Regions from separate parts of the Streptomyces sp. NPDC001450 genome, predicted to be linked through region 1. Evidence: riboswitches for the same ligand, from Rfam matches in the RefSeq annotation. Region 1 holds a riboswitch; each other region holds the start of a gene.
What was found. A riboswitch is a leader RNA that binds a small molecule or an ion and turns the genes downstream of it on or off. The one in region 1 is predicted to bind cyclic di-AMP.
Positions count from the first base shown of each region.

Region 1 (2,192 bases):
CGCCGAACTGCGCCGCGAGCATCACGAGCAGCGGCCTGAACCGCTTCCCGCCGGCCCGTACGAGGTGCTGCGCGGCCTCCGTGATGAACGGGACCTCGCTCTTGGTGGCTTCGAGCAAGCCTTCCTCGACAGCCGTCAATCCGGCCTGGACATCGGCTTCCAGAGCCTGGTCCCGCACGCTCAGCCCGAACGGCCCGACGACGGTCACGAGGGGTCTCCTGTCTGCTGGTGTCTGCTGGCGACTACACGGTTTGTCGATAGGTCGTTGCCATCACTCAAGTCAGCGTATCCGGTCCTGTTTCGATCACCGATAGCGCCCACCGGTCCAGCCCGGGCGGTATCGGATCACGGCCGGTATGTTTTTGATCATCTGATAAGTATGAGTACACAATGACTTAACAGGATCTCGCCCGATTTGTCGCGAACCGCACGGTGGGCGGAGTACTCCTTTCGCATCACACCCAGCAAATCTCCCGAATCCCCCATGTCTGATTTGACACTCTTTGCTATTTCGTGAATTGGGTCACGCGGGCCCGTGAATCGGCCAATCGGCACCACCCTCGTTCTCCCCTTGCCGCATCGGCCAGTTGAGGGTTGGCAACCGCAAAGGATCAAGTGCCCCATTCGGAACAGATCAAGGTCAACTGCCTCATTGGGTGAATCCAGTACTTGTTCCTGACATGTGCTGTCGCATAGCTTCCGGGCCAGTCAGGCGAACGCCGAATCCTGCCGCGTCTGACACCACCCATCGACGAACTCATTCGTACGGCAGGAGCGGGGGACCCAGGTAAGCCGCCGGACCGGACGACGCACGTCGCGCCGGGACGGCTAGGGGTGAAGTCGTGCCTCCCCCCAGGGGCACGGCCGGGCACCTCCCCGCCCGAACCCGACAGCTCACCTCGCAGGCGACGGAGAGGAACGCCCCCATGCCTGCAGCCGCTCAGCCCCGCCGCACCCGCGCCAACCGCCTCGTCCGCAAGTTCGCCGTCCTCGGCACCGGCGCCGCCGTGCTCGCCCTCCCGCTCATCGGCGCGACCGGCGCGTCCGCCGCCACCCCCACGGCCACCACGCCGTCCACCACGCTCGCCGGGTACCCGAACAACCTCGACGGCTGGATCCGCGAGTCACTCGCGATCATGGCTCAGAAGGGCATCCCGGGGACGTACAACGGCATCTACCGCAACGTCATGCGCGAGTCGTCGGGCAACCCGGCGGCCATCAACCTCTGGGACTCCAACGCGGCCAAGGGCATCCCGTCCAAGGGCCTGCTCCAGGTCATCGACCCGACGTTCAACGCGTACCACGTGGCCGGAACGTCCTTCAACATCTACGACCCGGTCGCGAACATCACGGCCGCCTGCAACTACGCGGCCGCGCGCTACGGGTCGATCGACAACGTCTTCGGCGCCTACTGACCGGCGCCCACGGCGGGCCCTACTGATATCCCGGTCAGTCGGTCGGGAACAGTCTTTCGAGGACGACGGCGATGCCGTCGTCCTCGTTCGACGTGGTGATCTCATCGGCGACGGCCTTGAGTTCGGGGTGGGCGTTGGCCATGGCGACACCGCGTCCGGCCCAGTCGAACATGGGGATGTCGTTGGGCATGTCGCCGAACGCGAGGGCCCGGTCGGCGGCGATCCCCAGGTACTCGGCGGCCAGTGCCAGCCCCGTCGCCTTGGTGACCCCGCACGGCTGCAGCTCCACGGTCCCGGGCCCCGACATCGTGACCGTGGCCAGCGAGCCCACCGCCGAGCGCGCGATCGCCGCCAACTCGTCGTCGGACAGCGTGTGGTGGCGCAGCAGCACCTTGCTGATGGGCTCGCACCACAGGTCGTCGCGGCGGCCGACCCGCATGGCGGGCAGGGTCGGGTGCGGCATCAGATACCCCGGCTCGATCAGGGTGAGCCCCTCCACGCCGTCCTGGTCGACGGCCGCGTAGACCTGCCCCACCTCGGCCTCGATCTTGCCGAGCGCGGTCTCGGCCAGTTCCCGGTCCAGCCGGACCGACCACAGCAGACGGTCGGCGCCGGCGTCGTAGACCTGCGCGCCCTGCCCGCACACCGCGAGCCCCGTGCTGCCGAGTCCCTCCAGGAGGGGCCGGACCCGGGGGGCCGGGCGGCCCGTCACCACCAGGTGCCGGGCGCCGGCCCGCGTCACCCGCTCGAGCGCGGCGCGCGACCGGTCGGAGACGG
Region 1 covers NZ_JBSFHY010000021.1:131,774-133,965, reverse strand. Annotated here, with positions in the region: gene ACWC5O_RS23730 (polyprenyl synthetase family protein) at 1-208, opposite strand, end outside; cyclic di-AMP (ydaO/yuaA leader) riboswitch at 740-921, shown strand; gene ACWC5O_RS23725 (transglycosylase SLT domain-containing protein) at 927-1,415, shown strand; gene ACWC5O_RS23720 (HAD family hydrolase) at 1,450-2,192, opposite strand, start outside.

Region 2 (2,192 bases), on a different contig from region 1:
TCCCCCACCGCCACGTACGACCCGATCACTGATCTGTTGTCATTCTTCGAATCGTCTGCCACGTCGGACCATGATTCACCTTCGGATGTGACCTACGCGACCGTAGGCAGGGGTTGACGAACGGTGAGATGAGACACCCTTAAATCATTTGCCAATCCAGGAATAGCGCCCCGGTCGGACGCGTTGACGTGCGCACACGCCGAAGGCCGGACCCCGGGACGGGGTCCGGCCCTCGGCGGCTGTCAGGCAGGTGATTCTCGAGAGTGGGTCCCGGTGCCGGGAGCCTCAGACGGCGACGCCGTGGGAGCGGAGGTAGCCGACCGGGTCGATGTCCGAGCCGTAGTTCGGCGTGGTGCGGATCTCGAAGTGCAGGTGCGGGCCGGTCACGTTGCCGGTCGCGCCGGAGAGGCCGATCTGCTGGCCCGCGGTCACGGTCTGGCCGGCCGAGACGGAGAGCTGCGAGAGGTGGCCGTACTGGGCGTAGTAGCCGTCGTTCAGCTTGATGACGACCTGGTTGCCGTACGCGCCGCCCCACCCGGCGGAGACGACGGTGCCGGCGGCGACGGCCTTGAGCGGGGTACCGGTCGGCACGACGAAGTCGACGCCGGTGTGGTAGCCGCTGGACCACATGCTGCCGGCCACGTGGTAGCCGGTGCCGATGGTGGCGCCGGCGACCGGGAGGGTGTGGCCGGTGGAGGGCACGGAGGGGGCGGAGGGTGCGGTGGCGGCACCGGAGGCCTGGCCGGACTGGGACCGGGACGGGGACGCCGGCGCCGGGGCGGAGGGCTCGGTGTGCGCCTGGGCGGCCTTCGCGCCGAGCGACAGCTTCAGACCCGGGTGGATAAGCGAGGGGTCCTGACCGACGGCCTGCCGGTTGTCGTCGTAGAGCCGCTGCCAGCCGCCGCTGACGTGCTGCGCGCCGGCGATCTTCGCAAGCCAGTCGCCGGACTTCACCGTGTAGGTACGCACACCCGAATTCTGCTGTGCGGCCGCCTTCTTCACAGCCGCCTTCTTCACGGCCGCCTTTTCCACGGCCGGAAGGGACAGCACGGCCTTTCCGGGAACGGACTGCGTGGTGGCGGCGTGCGCTCCGGTGGCCCCGAGGAGCGGCAGGGCCAGCGCGGCGCCACCGGTTCCGGCGACTGCGATCGAGCGGGTGAAACGCGGGGTCTTGGGACGGCGGTGCTTACCCTTCGCGGGCATGGCGCATTCCTCTCCGGCGCCTGCGAGGTGAGCTGACGGGTTCGGGCTGGAGCTGCCCGGCCGCGTGGTGCGCGGCTGCACCCCAGCCTGTCTCGGAGACCGGGACAGGCAGTCGTACCTGGCGGGTCCCCCGCTCCTGCCGAACACGGGTGAAGTGTGTGGGGACTCCGGGCGGCGGCAGGATTCGGCGTTCCGTCCGGATTGGTGGCGAACGTAAGCGAGCAAGACGCACCCGGACAAGCAGCTGGTTCCAGACGTCGGGGATTCAAGTGATCGAATTCGGGAATTCACGGTCACTTTCCGTGAATCCCCGAATCCTCCCCCTTTTCAATTGCCTTCGCCTTTATGGGGATTACGTGAACATGACGCACGACGCACGGTGACGAATATGACGCTCCTCACGCGCCGGCTCCACACGCTCCCTCACTCCAGACCGAGTTGGAACGAAGGTGCCAATTCGGACAGACAGCTCAGATGCGGCACAGTCGGAGAACCGTCGCATCCAGGTCACCCTTCAGTCCGGTGCGCAGCCCGTGGTGCAGCAGGACCGCCCCTCGGTGCACTTCGCCCGTTTCGCGGCATTCGTACGACGCCGTCGGGTCGAGTCCGCGCAGCCGCAGCGCCGGCACCGGCTCGCCGTAGCGCTGCGCCTGGAGGCAGGCGAGGACCACGGCCGCGTCCCCGAGGACGTACTGGACGGCGCTCAGGCCGCCCGTCGGGGGCCGCAGCCGGTACTGGTCGCCGCGCTGGACGACCGGGCGGATCTCCTTGTAGAGCTCCACCCACCGGTGGGCCTCGGCCAGTTCCTCCCCGGTCCACTCGGTGAGGTCGCCACCGACGCCGAGCACCCCGGCCATCGAGCTGACGAAACGGAACCGCAGCGAGCTCTCCCGTCCGTTGAGCTGGGTGTTCGGGCTGTCGGTGACCCAGGCGGCCATGACCCGCGCCGGATGGATCTGGCTGAAGCCGTGCTGGATGGCGAGCCGGTC
Region 2 covers NZ_JBSFHY010000003.1:169,375-171,566, forward strand. Annotated here, with positions in the region: gene ACWC5O_RS04275 (SGNH/GDSL hydrolase family protein) at 1-29, opposite strand, end outside; gene ACWC5O_RS04280 (peptidoglycan DD-metalloendopeptidase family protein) at 286-1,203, opposite strand; cyclic di-AMP (ydaO/yuaA leader) riboswitch at 1,208-1,370, opposite strand; gene ACWC5O_RS04285 (alpha-galactosidase) at 1,674-2,192, opposite strand, start outside.
Region 2: another riboswitch for cyclic di-AMP. It lies ahead of ACWC5O_RS04280 (peptidoglycan DD-metalloendopeptidase family protein); the one in region 1 lies ahead of ACWC5O_RS23725 (transglycosylase SLT domain-containing protein).

Region 3 (2,192 bases), on a different contig from region 1:
CCGCGTAGTCGGAGGCGACGGGGCCGTTGCCGCCCTGGCCGGCGCCGTTCTGGCCCTGGCCGGAACCCTGTTGGGCTCCGTCGCTCGGGGTGGCGCTGCTCTGGCCGGCGTCGCCCGTGTCGCCGCCCGCGCCGTCCTGGCCGGGGCGCAGGGTGCAGGCGGCCAGGGATTCCAGTCCTTCCGGCCGGTCCCCCACCTGGTCGATGGCGACGGCGATCCGCTCGATCGTGGCCGACCGCTTCTCCTTCAGCGGGTTCATGATGGGGTCGTCCGCGGCCGAAGGGTCCTGGCGGACGGACTCGGCCGACGCCTGGAGCTGCTGGTACGCGGCCGCGATCTGCTGGTCCAGCTGGGCGAGTTCGCGGTCGACGGCCTCGCGGGCGCCGTCCGGCACCGTCGTCAGCCGGCTGCCGACGTCCGGACAGTCGATCGTGGCCATGCCCGCGGAGCGGACCTGCCCCGTCGCGTCGGGGCCGCTGTCCCCGCCCCATGTGCCCTCGGAGGCCGAGGCGTAGACATTCGCCGCGACGAGCCCGCCTCCGCCCAGCATCAGGGCGACCGCTGCGAAGGTCGCGCGTCGTGCACGGGTCGGGCGTCTGCGCGTGTTGCGTCCCACGGAAGTACCTCTGAGTCTGTCGAGCGGCTCGGCATGGAAATCCCCCGCCCCATACGGATCCGGGCGCCCGAGTGTTCAGGCGTCCCGAGAATTCATCAGAATCTCATAGGCACCGCGCCACCCAGGGGGTGCCTCGTCTCGAACGGCAAGACGAACATCACATATCCGTATCGGACATTGCGCACTTCAACCTTCACACGGGCCACACAAATTGGCTAGGTTGACGACCAGGCCGCACGGCTCCCCCGGCGAACCGCGCCGGGCCGCGTGGCCCCCGCCGAATCCGGTGCACCGTGGAGTGCGGCCGGAGCCGGGGACCCGACCGACTTCGGGGTGAATCGGCCAACGCCCTTGCAGGCGACGGCCGTAGGGCACGCCTTCCGGAACCCACCGCCCGAACCCGACAGCCGGCTCGGTAGGCGGAGCACGGAAGGAGTGCGTCCCTTCATGGCGACGGACAGCCGCGACGAGGTCCGGCAGCGGATCAACTCCCTCTACGACCGGGCCGAGGACGAGACGGGGAACTTCAACGCGACACGGGCCATGGCGGGGGCGACGCGGACTCGTGGTGTTCCGCTGGCCAAGCGGCCGAACCGGCGCTCGGACCCGGCCCTCGACGAGGTGGCCAAGCAGTGGTTCGAAGGGGCGCGGGCCAAGCTCGGCCCGTCCGTACCCGCGGTACTGCCGGCGGACCGGATGCCCGGCCGGCGGGCCGCCCCGGCCCTCCCCGGGGACCGAGGCGACGGCGATCGCCCCGCTCGCGACCGGGAGACACCGGGACGAGGCCTGCCGGAGTTGCCCGCCGGCCCCTCGGGGAGGACGGGTGCCCGTGCGTTGCCGGAGCTGCCGAGCGGGGCCGCCACCGAGCTGACCGCTCGGCCCGTCCCCGAACTGACGAGCCGTGCCCTTCCTGAACTGACCAGCCGGGTCATGGAAGTAGCGGCCGACCGCACCGCTCCGGAGCTCCCCGGCCGAGCCGCGGCCGAGCCGCCGAGCCGGGCCATGCTGGAACCGGCGGGCCGCACCTCGGCGCAGACGACCGCCCTCCCTCTCCCCGCTCTGCCCGCCCCCCCGACGCCCCCGCAGCAGGAGTCCCGGGCACTACCTGCCCCCGGCACCGAGTCCCGGCGACCCGCCCCGGCGGTGTCCAAGGCGGAGAACCGGCGGAAACTCGCCGCGGCACGGGACCTGTTGTCCCGCGGCATCGCCCTGCGCGCCGCGGCTGCCCAGCCCACTCCCGCGCCGGACGCCCTGGGCACCGCAGCGGGTCAGGCACCGCAGCCGGCCGAGGACCAGTGGCGCGCACCGCAGTGGGCGGCACCTGGCGTGTTCCCGGCGCAGGAAGCGGCCACCGCGCTCGGCGTCACCGCGCTTCCTGCCGCCACCGAGCCCTTCAACCGCCCGACCGCGACAGCGCCCCTGACCGACACCGGCTCCTTCGCCGCGCCCTTGCCCTCGGCCCTCCCGACCGACACCGGCTCCTTCGCCGCACCGCTCACCGTCGACACCGGGTCCTTCGCCGTTCCTCTCCCGACCGACACCGGCTCGTTCGCCGCACCTCCGACTGCAGCCCTCC
Region 3 covers NZ_JBSFHY010000002.1:54,812-57,003, reverse strand. Annotated here, with positions in the region: gene ACWC5O_RS02100 (DUF1996 domain-containing protein) at 1-550, opposite strand, end outside; cyclic di-AMP (ydaO/yuaA leader) riboswitch at 882-1,053, shown strand; partial or broken gene ACWC5O_RS02095 (hypothetical protein) at 1,064-2,192, shown strand, end outside.
Region 3: another riboswitch for cyclic di-AMP. It lies ahead of ACWC5O_RS02095 (hypothetical protein); the one in region 1 lies ahead of ACWC5O_RS23725 (transglycosylase SLT domain-containing protein).

Region 4 (2,192 bases), on a different contig from region 1:
GCCGCGCAGGAGGACGCCTTCATCGGCGGCGACCTGTACGCGGTGCAGGACAGCCCGCACGGTGTACGCCTGGTCGTCGGGGACGTGCGCGGCAAGGGCATGGGCGCGGTCGCCGCCGTCGCCGTGGTGATCGGGGCGTTCCGGGAGGCCGCCGAGCAGGAGACCACGCTGGAGGCGGTGGCCGCGCGGCTGGAGCGGGCGCTGGCCCGCGAGGGCACCCGGCGGGACGGGGTCGACGCCTTCGAGGGCTTCACCACCGCCGTCCTCGCCGAACTCCCGCACCGCGGCAGCGGCGGCGGCGACGACGGCGTCGTCCGGATCGTCAACCGCGGCCACCCGCCGCCACTGCTGCTGCACGACGACGGCAGCCTGCGCACCCTGGCCGGGCACGAACCCGCGCTGCCGCTCGGCATGGCCGACCTGGGCCTGTGGCCCGACCGCGCGACCGAGTCCGGCTTCCCGAGCGGCGCCACCCTGCTGCTCTACACCGACGGCCTGTCCGAGGCCCGCGACGCCCACGGCCACTTCTACGACCCCCTGCGCCGGCTCGCCGGACGCCGCTTCCCCGACCCGCGCTCGCTGCTCGGCCGCCTCGCCGCGGAAGTGCGCCGGCACTCCGGAGGCGGGATGACGGACGACATGGCGCTGCTGGCCGTACGGCGACCCTGACGCCCCGGCACTGTCACCCAAGGTGATCGGGCGGAAGCCCTCCGCATAACATCTGAGACACCATCAAAAGTGCTGAGACTCCTGGACGCCGGTCAACTCGCCCGTTTTCCGCCGGTCGTGACGCGTACGTCCGCCCCGAAAACCGTTAATGATCAAGTGGAACGGCTTGGAATCTGACGTCCGGGTCTATTAACGTTCGATAACGCAGCGCGGTCGTCCCAGCCGTCACAAGAGGCGGCTCCGTGCGCACGCGCCGAATCCCGCAAGGGAACCGGGGAACCACCACCTTGGGGTGAATCACGCGGATGCCGCCGTGGAAGCACGGCAGGTATACGCGCGTAGGAGACCTTCCTGCTCCGAACCCGTCAGCTAACCCGGTAGGCGGAGGAAGGAAAGGAGTGCGCCTTCGTGGCGTCCAACCGGCCTGCCCCAGAAGCCCCGTTCATGCCGAGCGAGACCGAGACCGAGGCCTTCGGTTACTTCGGCGCTCAGCGCACCGACGAGGGCCCCTGGGAGGAGTGGAACCCCACCGAGGAGTCCATACGGCCGGTACGTGGTCGGCACCGCGTGGCCAAGCAGCGCGGCGGCGGACTCGCCCGCAGCTCCACGGTCCTCGGCGTCGGTGTCATCGCCGCCGTCGGCGCGGGCGGCATGGCCAGCGCCAACACCGGCAAGCCGCCGGTGTCCATCTCCATGCCCGACCTGGACTCCGTCGGCTCCCTCTTCGGCGATGACTCCTCCGCCTCCGACGCGCCCAAGGCCACCACGGCCTCACTGAGCAACGTCGGCACGAACTCCGCCGACAGCGACCAGGGCGACGCGGGCGAGGCCCTGCGCAACCGGATCATGGCCCAGGCCGAGCAGCAGCAGAGCAAGGCCGACACCAAGGCCACCGCGGCCGCCGTCGCCGCCGCCCAGAAGCAGACCGCCGACGCGGCCGCCAAGGCGGAGAAGGAAGCCGCCGCCAAGGCCGCCGACGCCAAGGCGGAGGCGGAGGCCGCCGCCAAGAAGAAGGCCGAGGAGGAGCGCCTGGCCGCACTGGCCAAGCAGTACAAGCTGCCGGTCGTCTCGTACACGATCACCGGCACCTTCGGGCAGCCCGGATCGATGTGGTCCTCCGGCTACCACACCGGCCTCGACTTCGCCGCCCCCACGGGCACCCTCATCAAGGCGATCCACGGCGGCACCATCACCCAGGCGGGCTGGGCCGGCTCCTACGGCTACCGCACGGTCCTCACCCTCGACGACGGCACCGAGCTGTGGTTCTGCCACCAGTCCTCGATCGGCGTCTCCGTCGGCCAGAAGGTCAGCACCGGCGACGTCATCGGCCGCGTCGGCGCCACCGGCAACGTCACCGGCCCGCACCTCCACCTGGAGGTCCACCCGGGCGGCCAGGCCACCGGCATCGACCCGATGACGTGGCTGCGCGGCAAGGGCCTCAACCCCTGACACGTCCTTCTTTTCCGGGAACTTGGCACCGGCGGTGGAATGCGATCATCCACCGCCGGTGTTGTCGTAGAGCA
Region 4 covers NZ_JBSFHY010000008.1:261,647-263,838, forward strand. Annotated here, with positions in the region: gene ACWC5O_RS11860 (PP2C family protein-serine/threonine phosphatase) at 1-669, shown strand, start outside; cyclic di-AMP (ydaO/yuaA leader) riboswitch at 911-1,068, shown strand; gene ACWC5O_RS11865 (M23 family metallopeptidase) at 1,078-2,118, shown strand; gene ACWC5O_RS11870 (aldo/keto reductase) at 2,192-2,192, shown strand, end outside.
Region 4: another riboswitch for cyclic di-AMP. It lies ahead of ACWC5O_RS11865 (M23 family metallopeptidase); the one in region 1 lies ahead of ACWC5O_RS23725 (transglycosylase SLT domain-containing protein).